DNA from 3 places in the Desemzia sp. FAM 23989 genome. Region 2 is predicted to be linked to each of the others. Evidence: predicted binding sites of a transcription regulator. Region 2 holds the regulator's gene; each other region holds the start of a gene.
What was found. Region 2 encodes LexA, which represses DNA repair genes until DNA is damaged. Its sites were predicted from a motif close to CNAACANNTGTTNG; they were not measured.

Region 1 (6,541 bases), on a different contig from region 2:
ATTTAACTTCTTCAGATGCAGCGGCTATCAATGAATTTGATCGCTTAGCTAAGATTAATGATAATATCTTACGCCATATGATCGTTAGAGAAGACGATTAATTTAATTGTTTCATGTGAAACAATCGGAAGGGAGCGGATATAGTGATTAATAATGTAGTGTTAGTTGGAAGAATGACTAAAGATGCAGATTTAAGATACACGTCTAATGGAACAGCAGTAGCTTCCTTTACTGTAGCAGTCAATAGACAATTCACTAATCAAAGTGGAGAACGTGAAGCTGACTTTATCAACTGTGTTGCATGGAGAAAAACAGCAGAAACGTTAGCAAACTTCACGAAAAAAGGATCTTTAGTTGGGGTAGAAGGCCGTATTCAAACACGTTCTTATGATAACCAGCAAGGTCAAAAAGTTTATGTTACTGAAATTGTAGTAGATAATTTCTCAATGCTTGAACCAAAATCTGTTACAGATCAAAGAAGAGCACAAGACAATGGATCAACTACATCCAATTCGTCAAATAACTTTAATTCTTTTAATGCTAATCAAAACAAATCACAATCCCAACAAACTCCTGCTAGAGATTATCAAAATTTTGGAAACTCTGATCCTTTTGAATCAAGTGGACAACCTATTGATATCTCTGACGATGACTTACCGTTCTAAAATCGATTAATTAAAGGAGGAAATGAAATGGTACAACGCAGAGGCGGACGTAAGCGCCGTAAGGTTGATTTCTTTGCTGCTAATCATATTGAAAAAGTTGATTACAAAGATGTTGATCTTCTAAAAAGATTTATTTCTGAACGTGGTAAAATTTTACCTCGTCGTGTAACTGGAACATATGCTAAAAACCAACGTAAGTTGACTAAAGCTATCAAACGTGCACGCGTAATGGGATTATTACCGTTCGTTACTGAAGAATAAAATAAATTATTCAAAAAGACCGTGAGCTTATAACCAGCACGGTCTTTTTTAATTCCATTTGTAAGAGAAAAATGTTTCATGTGAAACATTTTAAAAGAGATGTACACATCAGTAAAACTAAGTTGGAACAACAGGTGTTGGTGTCTCCAAAGACTTTGTCAACGTTCTAGTATCTCAATAAGATAAGTGGTAGAATAGAACAGAACGGTGGTCAGAGGCGAAGGAGAAAAGGAGTTATAAATGAAAAATAAATTAACAGATGAAAAACTCCCACAGTTTTTAAAAAATGAAAATGTTAAACTAGCTGCAGTAGCATTGATTGTCATACAATTAATTGTTATTTTGTTAGGCTTTTTTTCTAACGTCATTATCGGACTGGTTATGTTGGTTATTTTCATTGTATTCTTATTATTGATTTATTTCTTTTCAAAACGAATGATAGGAAAAATCAATAAATATATCGATGATCTTTCTTACCGTATTAAGCGGGGCGAACAAGAAGCGTTGATTAAAATGCCAATTGGAATCATTCTATTTGATGAAGACTATAAAGTGCAATGGACCAATCCTTATTTTCAAGCACATATAGGCTATCAAGAAGAAATACTAGGGAAAAAAATCGAAGAGATTGATGAAGAGTTAAACCAGTTAATCAGACAAAGTCATGCAGATAACTTAACAACTATTGTATGGGGAGATAAGAGTTACCAAATCATCATCCAGGAAGATATCCGAGTGATTTATTTGATGGATATATCTGAATATAGTCAAGTTAAACAACGGTATCAAAATGAAAAATTTGTTTTAGGAAATATCTTTGTTGATAATTACGATGAAATTGTTCAAGGTATGACAGATAGAAACATCTCAAATATCAATACATTTATTACTACTCAATTATCAAACTGGGCCAAAGAACATCAAATTTATTTAAAACGAGTTTCTGAAGATCGGTTTATTGTATTCATGCACCGCAAATCGTTAAAGCAAATGGAAGCAGAAAATTTTAGTATCTTAGACCAAATAAGAGAAAAAACTTCTAAACAAAATATTCCGCTCACTTTAAGTATTGGTATCGCATATACAGAAGCTGATAAAGAAAATGAAAATTTAAATGAGTTGGCTAGTCTTGCTCAGAGCAATCTAGATTTAGCGCTGGGACGGGGTGGTGACCAAGCGGTTATTAAATCTTTATCTGGAGAGATGCGTTATTACGGCGGAAAAACAAATCCAATGGAGAAAAGAACGCGTGTTCGATCTAGGATGATCAGTCAAGCTTTACAAGAATTAATGAAGCAAGCTGACCAAGTTGTTGTAATGGGACATATGAATCCGGATTTAGATGCTATCGGTTCTGCTTTAGGTATTAGACGGATTGCTGAAATGAATAACAAAGAAGCATGGGTAGTTGTAGAGCCAGATCAATATAGTCATGACATTGAAAAACTCATAGAAGAAATTGAAAAAGATAATCAGATCAGTCGTTACATTATTACCCCAAAAGTTGCTGAGGAAATGATGACAGAAAATACTTTAGTTATTCTGGTTGATTTTCATCGACCGTCTATGGCGATTGCTCCTGATCTATTGAAGCAAAAAAATCGAGTCGTTGTTATAGACCATCATCGTCGAGGAGAAGAGTTCCCAGGAAATCCTGCATTAGTTTATATTGAACCGTATGCATCATCAACGGCTGAATTGGTCACTGAACTATTTGAATACCAATCTCAAGAAGCTGAACCAATCAATAAAATCGAAGCAACAGCTATGTTGGGTGGTATAGTAGTGGATACCAAGAGTTTCTCTTTACGCACGGGGTCACGTACTTTTGATGCAGCAAGCTATTTACGTTCTTGTGGTGCGGACGCTGTGCTTATCCAAAGATTATTAAAAGAAGATACGGATACGTATTTGCTTCGCAGTCATTTAATAGAGTCCATGGAATTTGTTACTCCTAATATGGCTGTTGTAGCTGGTGAAGAAAACCAAGAATATGATACAGTAGTAGCAGCACAAACAGCCGATACGATGCTATCTATGAGTAAGGTTGATGCCGCTTTTGTAATTTTTAAGCGATTAGATAAACGTATTGGAATCAGTGCTCGAAGTTTAGGTGAAATCAATGTTCAAGTTATTATGGAAGAATTGGGCGGTGGCGGACATTTGTCAAATGCTGCTACCCAACTAGAAAATAGTTCAGTAACTGAAGCTAAAAAACAATTAAAAGAAGCTATTTTAGCTCATTATTCTACTAAGGAGGCTGCAACAACATGAGAGTTATTTTTTTAAAAGATGTAAAAGGACAAGGTAAAAAAGGCGAAGTGAAAGAAGTACCAAATGGGTACGCTTCAAATTTCTTATTTAAAAAAGGGTTGGCGAAAGAAGCCAATGCTGCAAGTGTCAGTGAGTTAAAAGGAAAGAAAAAAGCACAAGAAAAACAAGAGGCTGAAATTCTTGAAGAGGCAAAAGAGTTAAAAGTCTTTCTGGAAAAAGAAGAAAATGCCATTGAGATCAAATCAAAAGCAGCTGATGATGGTCGATTATTTGGATCGGTAACAACGAAACAAATCGCTTCTGCTGCAAAAAAACAATTGGGTATTGAATTGGATAAACGAAAAATCGACTTGAATGTTCCTATGCGTTCTTTAGGAACTCAAGTAATGGATGTTAAAATTCATCCACAAGTTGTTGCAGAAATTACTGTACGGGTTGTACCTGAAAATTAAAGTGAACCGCTAAATAAGTTAGCCAAGAGAAAACTTGGCTGACTTATTTTATTGGAATCAAACTAAGGTAAAATAAATGCTATTGAATGATGTGACGCTAAAAGATAACTTTACGCCAAAAGGAACAAACGTTCCCTTTGTTAGATTGTAATCTCAGTGATTTTCAGTTAGAATAATAGCAGAAATGACACATTGAATGTGGAACAGTACAAGCGTTTTTATGTATTTGAAAGGAAGTTGAAAAACTTGGCAAATGAAGCGTTCCAAGATCGTTTACCACCGCAAAGTATTGAAGCTGAACAAGCTGTATTAGGCTCTATTTTCTTAGATGCGGATACACTTGTTGGAGCTTTGGAGTTTATAGAAGCTAAGGATTTTTATCGTCGTGGTCATCAAATGGTTTTTCAAGCTATGATGGACCTCAACGATGAAAATGAAGCTATTGATATCGTTACGATCACAAATGCATTAGAATCCAGAAACCAATTAGAAGACATTGGGGGTATTCCATATCTGACAGAATTAGCAGTGGCGGTACCAACAGCGGCAAACATGGAATATTACGCAAAAATTGTGGAACAAAAATCCATTTTGAGAAACCTTATTCATACAGCCACAGAAATTGTGGCTAAAGGATATGAGGAATCTGATGAGGTTGCTTCAATTTTAGATGATGCGGAAAGAAGTATCTTAGAAGTATCGGAGAGACGAAGCAGGACCGGTTTTTTGTCTATTTCAGATGTGTTAAACTCAACTGTAGCTCAAATAGATCAATTGTATCAAAATAATGAAGAAATTACGGGCTTGCCAACAGGATACAAATTATTAGATAAAATGACTGCTGGCTTGCAAAAAGAAGAGCTGATTATTTTAGCTGCCAGACCGGCTGTAGGGAAAACGGCTTTTGCTTTAAACATTGCTCAAAATGTTGGAACAAAAACGGATGAAACAGTGGCTATTTTCAGTCTGGAAATGGGAGCCGAGTCTCTTGTTAACCGGATGTTGTGTTCAGAAGGCAGTATCGATGCCAGTAATTTAAGAACAGGTAATTTAACAGAAGAAGAATGGCAGAATTTGATTATTGCCATGGGTAGTTTATCTAAAGCGAGTATTTATATCGACGATACTCCAGGTATACGTGTGGCTGAGATTCGTGCCAAATGTCGTCGTTTAAAGCAAGAAAAAGGTAATCTGGGATTGATACTAATTGATTATTTGCAACTTATTGAAGGAACAGGTAAAGAAAGTCGTCAACAAGAAGTATCTGAAATTTCACGTCAGTTAAAAAAATTAGCTAAAGAATTGAAAGTTCCCGTTATTGCGTTATCTCAGTTATCTCGTGGCGTGGAACAAAGACAAGATAAACGTCCAGTATTGAGTGATATTCGTGAGTCTGGTTCAATCGAGCAAGATGCGGATATCGTAGCGTTTCTTTATCGTGATGATTATTATGATCGCGAGGGTCAAGAAGATGGCGAGGATAACTTTGAAGCAGATGAAGACAACGTGATAGAAGTAATCATAGAAAAAAACAGAAGTGGTGCAAGAGGAACTGTAAAATTATTATTTATTAAAGAGTACAATAAATTTTCTTCCTTATCTTACTATCCTGAAGATGCCATCTCATAAAAAATTAAAGGCTTCATAAACGAGTATAAAGTTCGTTTATGAAGCCATTAACTTTTCTTTAAGATGAAATGATTCGCCTTTGGACCTTTATTTTAAATAAAATAATAAAAATGTTCGTTTTTTATTGAATAGTAAAAAGATTACTGGTACACTACAAAAGGATTTTTAAAAATAAAAAAGAGGTGTTTTTATGTCTTCTGTAGTAGTTGTTGGTACACAATGGGGCGATGAAGGAAAAGGAAAAATTACCGATTTCTTGAGTGAAAATGCGGATGTGATTGCACGTTATCAAGGTGGAGATAATGCAGGCCATACGATTAAATTTGGTGGCGTAACGTATAAACTGCACCTTATTCCTTCTGGTATCTTTTCTTCAGAAAAGATAAGTGTGATAGGTAATGGAGTAGTGGTTAACCCTAAGGCTCTGGTACAAGAGTTGGCTTATTTGCATGAAAAAGGAATCAGTACAGACAATCTCCGAATCTCTGATCGTGCACATGTTATCTTACCGTATCACATTCAATTGGATCAACTACAAGAAGATTCTAAAGGCGCCAATAAAATCGGAACAACTATCAAAGGAATCGGTCCAGCATATATGGATAAGGTTTCTCGTGTAGGCATTCGGATTGCTGATTTATTGGATAAAGAGCTTTTTGAAGAACGTTTGCGTGTTAACTTAGAAGAAAAGAATCGGTTGTTTACTAAATTATATGATTCAACAGCTATTGAATTTGAAACTGTTTTTGAAGAATACTATCAATATGGCCAAGAAATCAAAAAATATGTAACAGATACAACCGTTATTTTAAATGATGCTCTTGAGGCTGGGCAAAATGTTTTATTTGAAGGGGCTCAAGGGGTTATGTTGGATATTGACCAAGGCACTTATCCTTTTGTAACTTCTTCGAATCCAGTTGCTGGTGGAGTGACAATCGGAAGCGGAGTTGGTCCTTCAAAAATCAATAAAGTAGTTGGTGTATGTAAAGCCTATACTTCTCGTGTAGGTGATGGTCCGTTCCCAACGGAATTGCATGATGAAATTGGACAACAGATTCGAGATATAGGGAAAGAATACGGAACAACAACTGGACGTCCGCGTCGTATTGGCTGGTTTGATACAGTTGTGATGCGCCATTCAAAACGCGTTTCAGGAATCACCAATTTGTCTTTAAATTCAATTGATGTATTAAGCGGATTAAAAACGGTTAAAATTTGTACAGCTTATGAGCGTAATGGAGAGAAAATTCTTCATTATCC
Region 2 (6,541 bases):
AAAGATTAGTCTATAGTCATGCTTGGGAAGTTGAGCAATGGCTAATGAATCAAATAACCATCAGCGAATAAAGAAGAATTTGACTGGTGAACGGAGGACAAAAAGAATGGATTTAAAAAAATATATTTCTGATGTAGAAAATTTTCCTGAAGAAGGGATTATTTTTAGAGATATTTCACCATTAATGGCAGATGGAGAGGCATACCGTTTTGCAACAAATGAAATCGTAGCATATGCTAAAGATAAAGGTGTAGAAATGATCGTAGGTCCTGAAGCTCGCGGATTTATTGTCGGATGTCCAGTTGCCTATCAAATGGGAATCGGCTTTGCTCCAGCTCGTAAAAAAGGCAAATTGCCTCGTGAAACCGTAGAGGTTACTTATGGTTTGGAATACGGGAAAGATACGCTGCAATTGCATAAAGACAGCATCAAACCAGGGCAAAAAGTATTGGTGTGTGATGATTTATTAGCTACTGGCGGAACGATTGCTGCAACCATCGAATTGATTGAATCTTTAGGTGGAGTAGTTGTGGGAACAGCTTTTATTGTAGAGTTAAAAGATCTAAAAGGCCGCGAAAAAATCAAAGGCTATGATATCCTTGCTTTAGCAGAATATTGATCAACACATAAAGAACTATCTCCTGTTGAGATAGTTCTTTATGTGTTGTTTAAGGAATATGGAAAGAATTTGTTGAAAGCGGACGGAAGAAAAAAAGTACTGTATAACTAGTGCATATGAGGTGATTAGATGAACTTGAATAATTTTATGCACGAAAATTACCCCAATCTTCAGCTGAGACCACCTTTGTTTTATAATTGGGGTATTGGGATTCGTTTTGAACTTGGCCTAGAAAAGGAATGGTTCTTTGATTCTTCAAACAACTTGTATGTATTAGGATGTTATAATAGAGCAATTACTTTATTTGAATCGTTGCATTCACCAACAGATGATATTTTTGTTGTGATGGATATGAACAACTTTGACGTAAGAAAAAAACTGAAACGTCAGTTACAGAATTTTTCTCCGTACATAAAAAAATCATTGTTCTACAGCTTAAAACATCAAGAATTGCCTTTTATTTTTCCAGAAGACGATGAGGATGGCACACGTAAAACCAACAGATTTACTTTAACATGCAAAACAATGGATTTAAACCATGTTGCCTTGCTGAAAGCTGTTTGCAACCAAGATTTAGGCTTTAATCCGAGTATTTCTCATAATGTTTACGTGATAAATATCCAGAAAAAAACGATTTTCCATACTTATGATGATAGAGGTTGTGATGTATTGGCAACTTCGCCTGCAGCAATAAAAGAGATCTATACAAAATATAGTGACTGGATTTTAGATTATGACAGAGTTGAAATAGATAAACTATTCGAATAAAAAGAGATTGTCCAAAAAGCGAGTCCCACTCGATTTTTGAAACAATCTCTTTTTTGTTTATAAAACATGGCTTCGATAAAGACCGACAACTTTTCCTAAAATAGATACTTCTTGTAAGATGATCGGGCTCATAGTATCGTTTTCTGGTTGTAGTCTGTAATGATCTTGTTCGATAAAGAATCGTTTGCATGTAGCTTCATCTTCAGTTGTCATTGCAATGACAATGTCGCCGTTATCCGCACTGGATTGTTTACGGACGATAACTTCGTCTCCATCAAGAATCCCAGCGTTGATCATACTTTCTCCTCGAATGGTCAACATAAACAATGAACCATTTTCATACTCTAAACTGGGTGGGATAGGGAAAAAATCTGTCGCTTCTTCTACAGCTAATATCGGCTCTCCAGCTGTAACGGTACCCAATAAAGGAATTTTATTTAAACCAACTCCTAATTGAGATAAACCGGCAGTTGTCAATTCAATAGTTCTAGGTTTACTCGGATCGCGATGAATAAAGCCGTTTTTTTCCAAACGAGATAAATGTCCATGAACAGTTGATGTAGAGGACAACGATACTGCTTGACCAATCTCTCTAACAGTCGGCGGGAAACCTTTCTCTTTTACTTGTTCATAAATGTATTGTAAAACTTCAATTTGTCTAGACGCTGGTGATTTTTTCATCATTTTATAAACACCTCAATTCTTATTTACTCTTACTGTTAGAATAGCATAAACGAATCCTTTTTTCAAACAAACGTTCGCCTTTTTTGAAGATAATGACCAGTTGTTGAGTTATAATGTCATTTTATCGTCGGTATAACATATAGAAGATCGAATCAACAGACAATCCAGCTGTATTTTTTAGTCATTTTTGGTATATTGGTTAAGGAAGTAGAAAGGATGAAGATAATGTTATCAAAAGAAGAAATAAACCGGATCAATGAGTTAGCTAAAAAATCAAAAACAGAAGAAGGTCTAACTCTTTCGGAACAAGTAGAACAAAAAAAATTGCGTGAAGATTATCTAACAGCTTTCAGAGGTGGAATGAGAAACCATATTGAAGGCATGAAAGTGGTTGACGAAGAAGGAAACGATGTAACGCCTGATAAAGTCAAGAAAATTCAAAAAGATAAAGGTCTGCATGGCAGATAAAAAAAATTCGAAATAGTTCCCATTTGTTTACAAAAAAATGGTATGATATAGAAGCAATGTAAGCAGTTTAATAAGCTTGAAATTTGAAAGGAATGATATTTTTTGTTCGATAAAGTAGATCAATTAGCTGTAGATACCATTCGTACGTTAAGCATTGACGGAGTTCAAAAAGCCAACTCCGGTCACCCTGGATTACCTATGGGTGCTGCACCAATGGCATATGTGTTATGGACAAAGCACTTAAAAGCCAATCCAAAAAATTCCCACTGGGTCGACCGCGACCGCTTTGTACTTTCTGCAGGTCATGGATCCATGATGTTGTACAGCATGCTGCATTTGGCAGGATACAAAGTTTCAATTGGTGATTTAAAGAGTTTCCGTCAATGGGAAAGTAAAACTCCAGGACATCCAGAAGTACACTATACAGATGGTGTAGAAGCAACAACCGGTCCTCTTGGACAAGGAATTGCCAATAGTGTAGGTATGGCCATGGCTGAAGCTCACTTAGCAGCTACTTACAATAAAGAAGGTCACAGCATTGTGGATCACTATACTTATGCTTTATGTGGTGATGGAGATTTAATGGAAGGTATATCAGCAGAAGCAGCGAGTTTAGCTGGACACTTGAAATTAGGCAAATTGGTCGTTCTATACGATTCAAATGACATTTCTTTAGATGGGCCTACATCAAAAGCCTTTACAGAAAACGTTGGTCAACGTTTCGAAGCTTATGGTTGGGAACACATTTTAGTAAAAGATGGAAATGATTTAGAAGAAATCAATGCAGCGATTGAAAAAGCAAAAGCTAATTCAGATCAACCTACATTGATCGAAGTGAAGACCGTTATCGGATTTGGTGCTCCTAACGCAGGATCACACAAAGTTCATGGTGCCCCATTAGGTATCGAAGGAGTAGAAGCGACTAAAAAAGCTTACGGTTGGGAAGGGGAAGACTTCTACGTGCCGGTTGAAGCTCAAGCTCGTTTTGAAGAAACAATGGTTACACCAGGCGAAGAAGCTGAAACAGAATGGGAAAAAGCTTTTGAAGCTTACCGTCAAGAATTCCCTGAATTAGCTCAACAATTTGAGGCAGGATTTAACGGCGATTTACCTGAAGGGTGGGACAAAGATTTGCCTGTATACGAAGAAGGCGATGCGGCTGTAGCTTCTCGTAAATCAGGTAGCGATACTTTGAATGCTATTGCTAAAAATGTTCCGAATTTCTGGGGCGGTTCAGCTGACTTGTCTTCATCGAACAACACGATGATTGATAATGTCACTGATTTTCAAGCTGGTCAATACGAAGGACGCAACATTTGGTATGGTGTTCGTGAATTCGCCATGACGGCTGCTGCTAACGGAATTATGCTGCACGGTGGTACAAAAACTTATGTAGGAACATTCTTTGTCTTTACAGATTATTTAAGAGCTGCAGTTCGTTTGGCGGCTATTTCTAAGTTGCCTGTAACGTATGTGTTTACACATGATTCAGTAGCAGTTGGTGAAGATGGTCCTACTCATGAACCAGTAGAGCACCTTTCAAGCTTACGCAGTATGCCAAACTTGACTGTTCTTCGTCCGGCTGATGGAAATGAAGTCACAGCTGCTTGGGAGATTGCACTGAAATCAACTGATCACCCAACAATGTTGGTGTTGAGTCGTCAAAACTTGCCGGTTTTACCAAAAACCAAAGAAATGGCACGCGAAAATGTTCAAAAGGGTGCTTATGTTCTTTCACCACAAGAGGGAGAACAACCTGAAGGTATCCTAATGGCTACAGGTTCTGAAGTGGCATTAGCATTGGAAGCTCAAAAAGAATTGAAAGCTCAAGGAAAAGACGTATCAGTCGTTTCTATGCCAAGCTTTGATTTATTTGAAAAACAAGATGCGGCTTATAAAGAAAGTGTCTTGCCGAAAGAAGTACGCAAACGCGTTTCGATTGAAATGGGAGCTACTTTTGGTTGGGAACGTTATGTTGGCCTAGATGGAGCGACTGTTGGAATCGACAAATACGGTGCAAGTGCTCCTGGCGAAACGGTCATTAAAAATTACGGTTTTACCACAGAAAATATTGTAGAGGTATTTAATACTCTTTAAAAATGAATAATTTTTTGAGGCGGAAGCTGTACAAAATGATTCGTTTTGTACAGCTTCCGCCTTTTTAAGAGCTGTTAAAAGAAGAGTGCGAATACGTAAAAGAAATGATTGCTATTTATTTTTTTCATTTTTTTTAGTACAATTAACAACTGAGAGGTATTGAAAGGAGTGAAAGGTACAATGAACGTAATGTTAGCAATCGTTTTAATTATAATTGCTTTACTTGCTGGTTTAGTTGGAGGATTCTTTATATCTAGAAAATACATGATGGATTATTTCCAAAAAAATCCGCCAGTCAATGAAGACATGTTACGCATGATGATGATGCAAATGGGACAAAAACCATCTGAAAAGAAAATCAAACAAATGATGGCATCTATGAAAGTACAATCTGAGAAACAAAACAAGAAAAAATAAACATTTTTTTACTTAATAAACGAAGCGGACAGAAGAACATTCTGTTCGTTTTTTTGGTTCTACAGTATTTGACATTGGTAAGTAGAAAATACCGTTCTTTTTAATGCTAAACCTTTTAAAAATACATTTCTCTGCCAACATTAGAAGAGAAAGAACTTTTTTAAAATGAATTGTATACAAAAAGAGATGCGCCGGTATAAAACGGCACATCTCTTTTCTTTAGTTCATTATTTGTATTCGTAACGATAAGTAGGATCAATTTCTTTGTCTAATTGATCAAATGCACTTTGGATCTGAGTCTCGATCAAAGACAAGTTTTCTTTGTTTAATTTTGTTTTACGGTCCACATAAATAGGATCTCCAAAGCGAACAATAACTTTTTTTCGTTTGATCAAGTCAGTTAAGGTTAATGGTCCTTGATACACTGCTGGGACCATTGGGACGCCGCTTAATTTTGCAATTGTAGGAGCTCCACCTTTTAGTTCAGCGGAGTGTCTAGTCCCCGTTGGAAACATAGCCAAACTGAGTTTTCCTTCTTTCAGTATTTTGACCGGCTTTTTAATAGCACTAGGGCCAGGATTTTGTCTATCAACAGGAAAAGCATTCGCATTACGAATAATCCATCCTAGTACGGGGTTTTTAAAGAGTTCTTTTTTAGCCATGAAAGCAAATTCCGTTTTATTCGCTCCTAAGGCTAAGTAAACCGGGTCGATCCAAGTACGATGCGGAGCGATTAAAATATACGATTCATTTTGAGGTAATTTGTCTCTTTGTTGGTAATGAGCATTCCCGTTCAGTATAAAGACTAACACACGGACAACAGCTCGTAATATTCTAAAAAACACGTTTGTTCAATCCTTTCATAAATAACTTCTCTGACACTTCTTTATTAGTATGATTGAAAACGATAAATTTCGCAACAACTTTTATTGTTGGACTAATTTTATTTTAGTAAAAAATAGAAAAGACTCATTTATATCAAAAAGCTGTTCGAGAGACAGCGATTATTTTGGTATACTAGATAAGATAAAAACACAAATAGGAGGACTGAAAATGAAGTTCATACATACAGGAGATTGGCACATTGGGAAAAAGCTTCATGGATTTCAATTGCTGGCGGAACAACGTGAAGTGTTTGAGCAATTATTGGAAACTGCTAAAAGTGAAAAAGTAGATGCTATTGTAATCGCAGGAGATTTGTTTGACCGCGCTGTACCACCTGCTGAGGCAGTGAGTGTATTGAATCAAATGTTGATTGATATGAATTTGACAGAACAGATTCCTGTTTTAGCCATTTCTGGAAATCATGATTCCGCTACTCGTTTAGAATCCGGAAGTCAATGGTTTAAACAAGCTAACTTACATGTACAGACTAAAATCAATGATGCTGTATTCAATCCAGTTACATTAGGCAATACGCAATTTTTTTTGCTGCCTTATTTTGATCCGATTGATGCACGGTTGTATTTTGAAGATGAAACACTGGAC
Region 3 (6,541 bases), on a different contig from region 2:
TGCATGATGCAGTTAAATTTGAAGAGGACTTAACAAGTGGAAACTACATTATTATTGTTGAAGAAGATAAAATTTTGAACGATAGTCTAAACAATCCGGTAACGAGCATAGCTGATGCGGTTGTTGAAGCAAGAGATGAGAGCTCTTCTCATGACCAGACCCCAGAAGTCAAAGAAGCTAAAAAAATCAGACCTGAACAAGAAACGATCGTAGGAAATGAAGAAGATCCTTTATTAGATGGTTCAGTAGACAGAGGTCCAATATATGGAATAGTGGAGGATGATCCTAATAAAGAGACGCTAAACGATAATTAAAACTGAGTGTTTTTATTTAGCTTGTTGGGCAGTTACTGCCCAACAAGCTTTTTATATATCATAAAGCAAAAAAAATGTATAATAAAACTCTGTTTTGTATTGTGATATCCTGAAATTTCTTCTATAATGAAATAGAAAACGTTTTACAAATTGAAGGGAGAATGAATAATGAAAGTAGATTTAACGAAAAAACCTTATCATTTAGATGCTGAATCTATCGACTGGGTTGAAAACACTATTTCAAATATGACGGACGAGGAAAAAATTGGGCAGTTATTTATCAATATGGGTTCAAGCCGTACAGAAGAATATTTAACAGGTATAGTAAACGATTATCATATTGCAGGTGTTCGTTATAATCCAGGCACAGCAGAAGAAGTATACGAACAAAACCGTATTTTGCAAGAAAACAGTAAAATTCCCTTGTTGATTGCAGCAAACACTGAAGCAGGTGGAAATGGTGCTTGTACTGATGGAACATACATTGGTCATGAAGTGAAAATCGCTGCTACAAACGACCCTAAATATGCCTATGAAATGGGATGTGTTTCAGGAGTTGAAGCAGCATCTATCGGATGTAACTGGAGTTTTGCTCCAATCGTTGACCTTTTACGCAACTGGCGTAACCCAATCATCTCAACTCGTACTTGGGTGCAGATGTGGATCAAACGATTGATTTGTCTTTAGAGTATATGAGAGGAATTCAAGAAAGTGGGATTGCACCAGCTGCAAAACATTTCCCCGGGGATGGAATAGATGAACGTGACCAACATTTATCATTTGCACCTAACCACTATTCTGTAGAAGAATGGGATCAAACATTTGGTAAAGTTTACAGCTCTTTATTTGATGCTGGTTTACCGTCTATCATGGCTGGTCACATTTCATTACCTGCTTATGTTCGTCATTTCAATCCAGAAGCTACTGTACAAGAAGCAAATCTTCCTGCTACTTTAAGCAAATACATTTTGACTGATTTATTAAGAGACAAAATGGACTTTAATGGATTAGTTGTTACTGATGCAAGTCACATGGTTGCTTTAACAGGTGCTATGAAACGGAAAGATATGCTTCCAGCTTCTATTGCTGCTGGTTCTGACTTGTTCTTATTCTTCAATGATCCAGATGAAGACTTCCAATGGATGATGGATGGATACAAAAATGGTGTGATCACTGAAGATCGTTTACAAGAAGCGTTGACTCGTATTTTAGGAACAAAAGCTGCTCTAGGTTTGCACAAAAAAGCCAAAACAGCATTGCTTCCTACTAAAGAAGAAGCAATGGCAAAAATCGGTCTTCCAGAAAATAAAAAAATCGCTGAAGAAGTTGCTGACCAAGCCATTACATTGGTTAAAAACAACGAAAACATCTTCCCGGTTTCTCCAAACTCGCACAAACGTGTGTTGTTGGTAGACGTTAAAGGGACTCAAGGTGGGTTTGGTGCTATGATCGGTGATTCTGGTAAGCCATCTGATAAAATGAAAGAAATGCTTGAAGCGGAAGGATTCGAAGTAACGATTTGAGAATCTGCTGAAGAAAAAATTATGAAGATGCCTGAAGAAGAGAGAAAAGCAGCGTTAGCAAATGTATACGCACAAAAACGTCCGATTTCTGAATTAACAGAAAATTATGACTTGATCATTAATTTAGCTGTTGTTAATCCAAATACTGACCAACGTATTCAATGGCCAGCATCAAAAGGTACTCCAGACATTCCATTTTATATACGTGAAGTACCAACAATCTTTGTTTCATTGCAATCTCCGTTCCATTTGGCTGATGTGCCTCAAGTACAAACATACATCAATGCTTATGACAGTAAGGAATTTACAATGAAAGCTTTAGTCGACAAAATGTTAGGTCGTTCTGAATTCAAAGGCGTATCTCCAGTAGACGCATTCTGTGGATTCGAAGACACAAAATATTAGAGAGCAACCAACTGCTCATCCAAGAAAATACTTTCCTGGATGAGCAGTTTCTTTTAGATAAAAGGACTTTTTTTAGAATGAAAATCATTGATTCGAACGTTTGTTTGAGGTACGCTATTATAAGAGAAATAAATAAGAGCTAGGAGGTGGGGGCTTTGGTATTGATACCAAATGAGCAACCATCAAATTCAAATAAATCTGTCCCTAAAATTACTAAAATAGAAACACAAAAACGTAAAGGCAGATACAACATTTATTTAGATGAAGAATATGCATTCCCAGTAGACGAAGCAGTATTAGTCAAACATGTTCTGTTTAAAGGAATGGAAGTCACGAAAGAGTTCCAACAACAACTGGAACAGGAAGATAATTTCAGTAAGGCATTTTCTCGTGCAGTGAACTATTTGAGTTATTCATTGCGGTCAGAAAAAGAAGTACGAGATGACCTAGTCAAACATGAATTTAGTATAGAAACAGCTATAAACGTGATTGAAAAATTGAAAGAAATGAAGTACATTGATGATCTCACTTATGCGGAAAGCTACACAAGAACGGCGGCTAATCTAAATGGAAAAGGTCCATACAATATCCGTCAAGAATTGAAAAAGCGAGGTATAAAAGAAACGGTCATTGAGCAAGCTTTGCTGGAATACCCTATGGATCAAAGAGTTGAAAACGGGATAGCAGCTGCTAAAAAAGTCCTTAAACGGACAAAGCGAAGTTCTTCTAAAGAGACAACTAACAAAGTCAGACAAGGTCTGATGCAAAAAGGGTTTAACAATGATGAAATAACCGAAATATTAAATCAAGTGGATACTGAAAAAGATGAAGACGATGAATACGAAGCGCTGAAAAAACAAGGTGAGAAAATTTGGCGAAAACAATCTAAACTTGAAGGAAGTAAAAAAATTCAAAAGGTCAAAGCTAGTCTTTACCAAAAAGGTTTCAATGGTGATTTGATCAATCAATTTATAGAAGAAAAGGAATTAGAAGACGAATGAATAAGTTAGCAGTTAACAACCATGAAGCAAGAGTGATTGATGGGATAAAAATGTGGTCAGAAGAGAGAATCGAGCGATTCCGAGCAACTTTACTGAGTTGGTATGATATTGAAAAGCGAGATCTGCCATGGAGAAAAAATAATGATCCATACCGTATTTGGGTATCTGAAATTATGCTGCAGCAAACGCGGGTCGATACTGTCATCCCCTATTATTTAAATTTCATGCGTACTTTTCCTTCGATTGAAGCTTTAGCCAACGCAGAAGAAGATACTCTATTGAAAGCATGGGAAGGATTGGGATATTATTCGCGTGTTCGAAACATGCAGAAAGCGGCTATTCAGATTATGGAAGACTATGATGGGAAAATGCCAAATGACCCTAAAGAAATTATCAAATTAAAAGGGATTGGTCCCTATACAACTGGAGCCATATCCAGTATGGCTTTCGGACTGCCAGAGCCCGCTGTGGATGGGAATATCATGCGGATCTTGAGTCGTTTATTTGAAATTGATGCAGATATTGCTGTTCCCGCCAATCGAAAAATATTTGAAGATATCTTAAGAGAAATCATCGACCCTTATAAACCAGGCGACTTCAACCAAGCATTAATGGATCTGGGGGCCACTATTTGTACGCCTAAGAATTACCATCCAGAAAATAGTCCGGTGAAAGAGTTTAATCAATCCTATATCAATAGAACATGGGAGAAATATCCAGTTAAGAGTAAAAAGAAAAAAGCTAAACCGCTTTATTATGCAGGAATGATCATTCAAAATGCTAAAGGAGAATTTCTGTTGGAAAAACGCCCTGCAAATGGTTTATTGGCTAATATGTGGACTTTTCCATTGATTGAAGAAAAAAGCTTAAGCGACTTTTTTGTGCGTGGTAAGCTGGTCAAACTAGAGGATGCTGAAAAAGTAAAACAGCATACGTTAGATGTAACACAAGAGCTAGCAGAGAAATATAGGTTGGAACCTGTACTGATAAAAGAACCATTTGCAGGAGAGGTCCATATCTTCAGCCATCTTAAATGGCATATGGCGTTGTATTATGGGCAGCAAATAAATACCATACCGGACAATTCTCTACCAGAAAACTGTTCTTGGGTAAATCCAGAAGATTTTGACCAATACACTTTTCCAGGACCGCAAATGAAAATGTGGGCAGCTTATAAGAAGAGATTTGAAAAAAATTAGGCACTCAGCTGACATGACTACGGTGAAATGTCAGCAAATAAAAAAGTTTGTTTATCCAACGTTTTTTTTACTTTATTAAAAAGGTTATGGTATACTATTTAATGATTCGAGTGTGTTTTCATACTCGTGGTAAAGTAAAAATCTCATCTAAGTTATTTGAGATAAAGAAAGTTGGGTTAGCGATGCATCATCCAAAAGAAGGAGAGTACATCACAATCCAAAGCTATAAACACGACGGCAGTTTACATCGCACGTGGCGAGATACTATGGTACTAAAAACCAGTAATCAATCTTTGATTGGATGCAACGACCATACTTTAGTAACGGAAGCAGATGGTAGAAGATGGGTAACTAGAGAACCTGCTATTCTTTATTTTCATAAAAAATACTGGTTCAACATCATCGCAATGATCCGTGACAATGGAGTATCTTATTATTGCAACCTTGCCTCACCAGCTCTTGTTGATGAAGAAGGGTTAAAATATATTGATTATGATTTAGATATCAAAGTATTTCCAGACGGCGAGAAACGGTTGTTGGATGTAGATGAGTATGAAGACCATAGTCGTAAATGGCAGTATCCTGAAGATATTGATCACATACTAAAAGAAAATGTGAAAATTCTTGTGGACTGGATCAACGAAGGAAAAGGTCCTTTTTCACAGGCCTACATGGACATTTGGTATGAACGGTACCGCCAATTATCACATAAAGAATAGGTCTTTTTGCTGATTGTGAGAGTATTCCAAAAATGGGATAAAAATAGAAACAGGTCATGTCAACGTGAAATTAGTGATGGTGACCTGTTTTTGTATGCTATAATAACAATTGAAATTAAAATTAAGGAGTGAAAAAGTGTGAAAAAGAAAGGCATCTTAATGGTTGTCTTATTGTTTTTTCTCACTGTAGCAGTTGTCTATTTAGGATATAGTTATTCCGATAAACAGCAAGAAGAATTGATACACGCTACTTCAACTGCAGCAGAAAAAGAAGAAACAGCAGACAATGAAGAAGGAACTATTGAAACTGTTGATCCAGCGACTTATGAAGAGAAACGTGAGCAGTTATCCGTTTTGGATTATTTGAAATACATAGGAACACAGAATGAAGAAATAGCCATTGCTTTTTATGGACAATTACCAGAAACAGAATCTTGGACTGGAAACACGGTAAATACCCTAGAAACTGAATTAAATCTGGAGGTTAAAAGCACACTTCTTACAGCATCTGAGACCGATTCATATGAATTGTACATTACAAATAAGGCTCAAGAGTTAGCTGAAACGAATGCTGCAGTAGTGTTCTTTATGATACCAGCGTTGGGAGACCAAGTCCGTGACGTTAGTTTAGAGGATTCAAAAGATTATTTAACACGAAACGTTACTCAAATTCAAGAAGTTCTTCCGGATACTTTAGTAGTACTAGTCTCGCCCCATCCAACTAATAGCGCTGGAAATAGTCTGAATTCTCGTATGTTGGATTACGTTCAATATACGAACAGTGGCATAGAAGCAGCAGAAGAAAATAATATGCCCGTGTTTGATCTGCATGCGGCATATACAGAAAGACTCACAGCAGAAAATATTGAATTAACAACTGTTTTACAAGAAGATGGCACTTTATTAAATTCTCAAGGTGAAGAATTAATGTCTGAACTGTTTATGGAACAGCTAATTGTACCTGTTGACACGACTTCAGGAATACAGTAAAGCGGATAAAAATAAATACACCTAAAAAAGCTTGATTCGGCAATGATTGCCGAATCAAGCTTTTATTGTTCAATGTTTCGAATATTTTCAATCTCTTCGCTTTTTGACCAATCATAGTGTCTATAGCTGGTAACCAATCGATTGAGAAGGATGAGATTTTCTTCATAACTTAGGATATCTGACATGATATGAATAACGGCATTGCTTTCTCCATAATCATCATGCATATAAGACTCCATCTTCGCTTCATTAAAGAATGTACTCATAAATTCTTTTCGAAGGGAAGACTTGTAAGCAATAAAGTTTACGCCTTCAGGGTCAACACGTCCATTAAATTTTAACAATATCTGTTCATGACCGCTCAACAAAACCTCTAACCGTTCGCGAATC

Region 1: dnaB (replicative DNA helicase) is a predicted target of LexA. The motif match lies at 3,774-3,787, and genes of this name have one in related genera.
Region 3: recX (recombination regulator RecX) is a predicted target of LexA. The motif match lies at 2,336-2,349, and genes of this name have one in related genera.

The regions. Positions count from the first base shown of each region.
Region 1 covers NZ_JBGQQT010000003.1:473-7,013, forward strand. Annotated here, with positions in the region: gene rpsF (30S ribosomal protein S6) at 1-101, shown strand, start outside; gene ssb (single-stranded DNA-binding protein) at 144-665, shown strand; gene rpsR (30S ribosomal protein S18) at 693-926, shown strand; gene ACEN36_RS02775 (DHH family phosphoesterase) at 1,167-3,200, shown strand; gene rplI (50S ribosomal protein L9) at 3,197-3,652, shown strand; gene dnaB (replicative DNA helicase) at 3,899-5,281, shown strand; gene ACEN36_RS02790 (adenylosuccinate synthase) at 5,472-6,541, shown strand, end outside.
Region 2 covers NZ_JBGQQT010000010.1:74,097-80,637, reverse strand. Annotated here, with positions in the region: gene recJ (single-stranded-DNA-specific exonuclease RecJ) at 1-71, shown strand, start outside; gene ACEN36_RS07530 (adenine phosphoribosyltransferase) at 107-619, shown strand; gene ACEN36_RS07525 (DUF3885 domain-containing protein) at 749-1,387, shown strand; gene lexA (transcriptional repressor LexA) at 1,445-2,068, opposite strand; gene ACEN36_RS07515 (DUF896 family protein) at 2,297-2,539, shown strand; gene tkt (transketolase) at 2,642-4,636, shown strand; gene ACEN36_RS07505 (YneF family protein) at 4,817-5,053, shown strand; gene ACEN36_RS07500 (lysophospholipid acyltransferase family protein) at 5,281-5,898, opposite strand; gene ACEN36_RS07495 (exonuclease SbcCD subunit D) at 6,107-6,541, shown strand, end outside.
Region 3 covers NZ_JBGQQT010000014.1:44,428-50,968, forward strand. Annotated here, with positions in the region: gene ACEN36_RS08935 (general stress protein) at 1-314, shown strand, start outside; partial or broken gene ACEN36_RS08940 (glycoside hydrolase family 3 protein) at 483-2,242, shown strand; gene recX (recombination regulator RecX) at 2,398-3,243, shown strand; gene mutY (A/G-specific adenine glycosylase) at 3,240-4,442, shown strand; gene ACEN36_RS08955 (DUF402 domain-containing protein) at 4,625-5,161, shown strand; gene ACEN36_RS08960 (SGNH/GDSL hydrolase family protein) at 5,300-6,151, shown strand; gene ACEN36_RS08965 (FUSC family protein) at 6,214-6,541, opposite strand, start outside.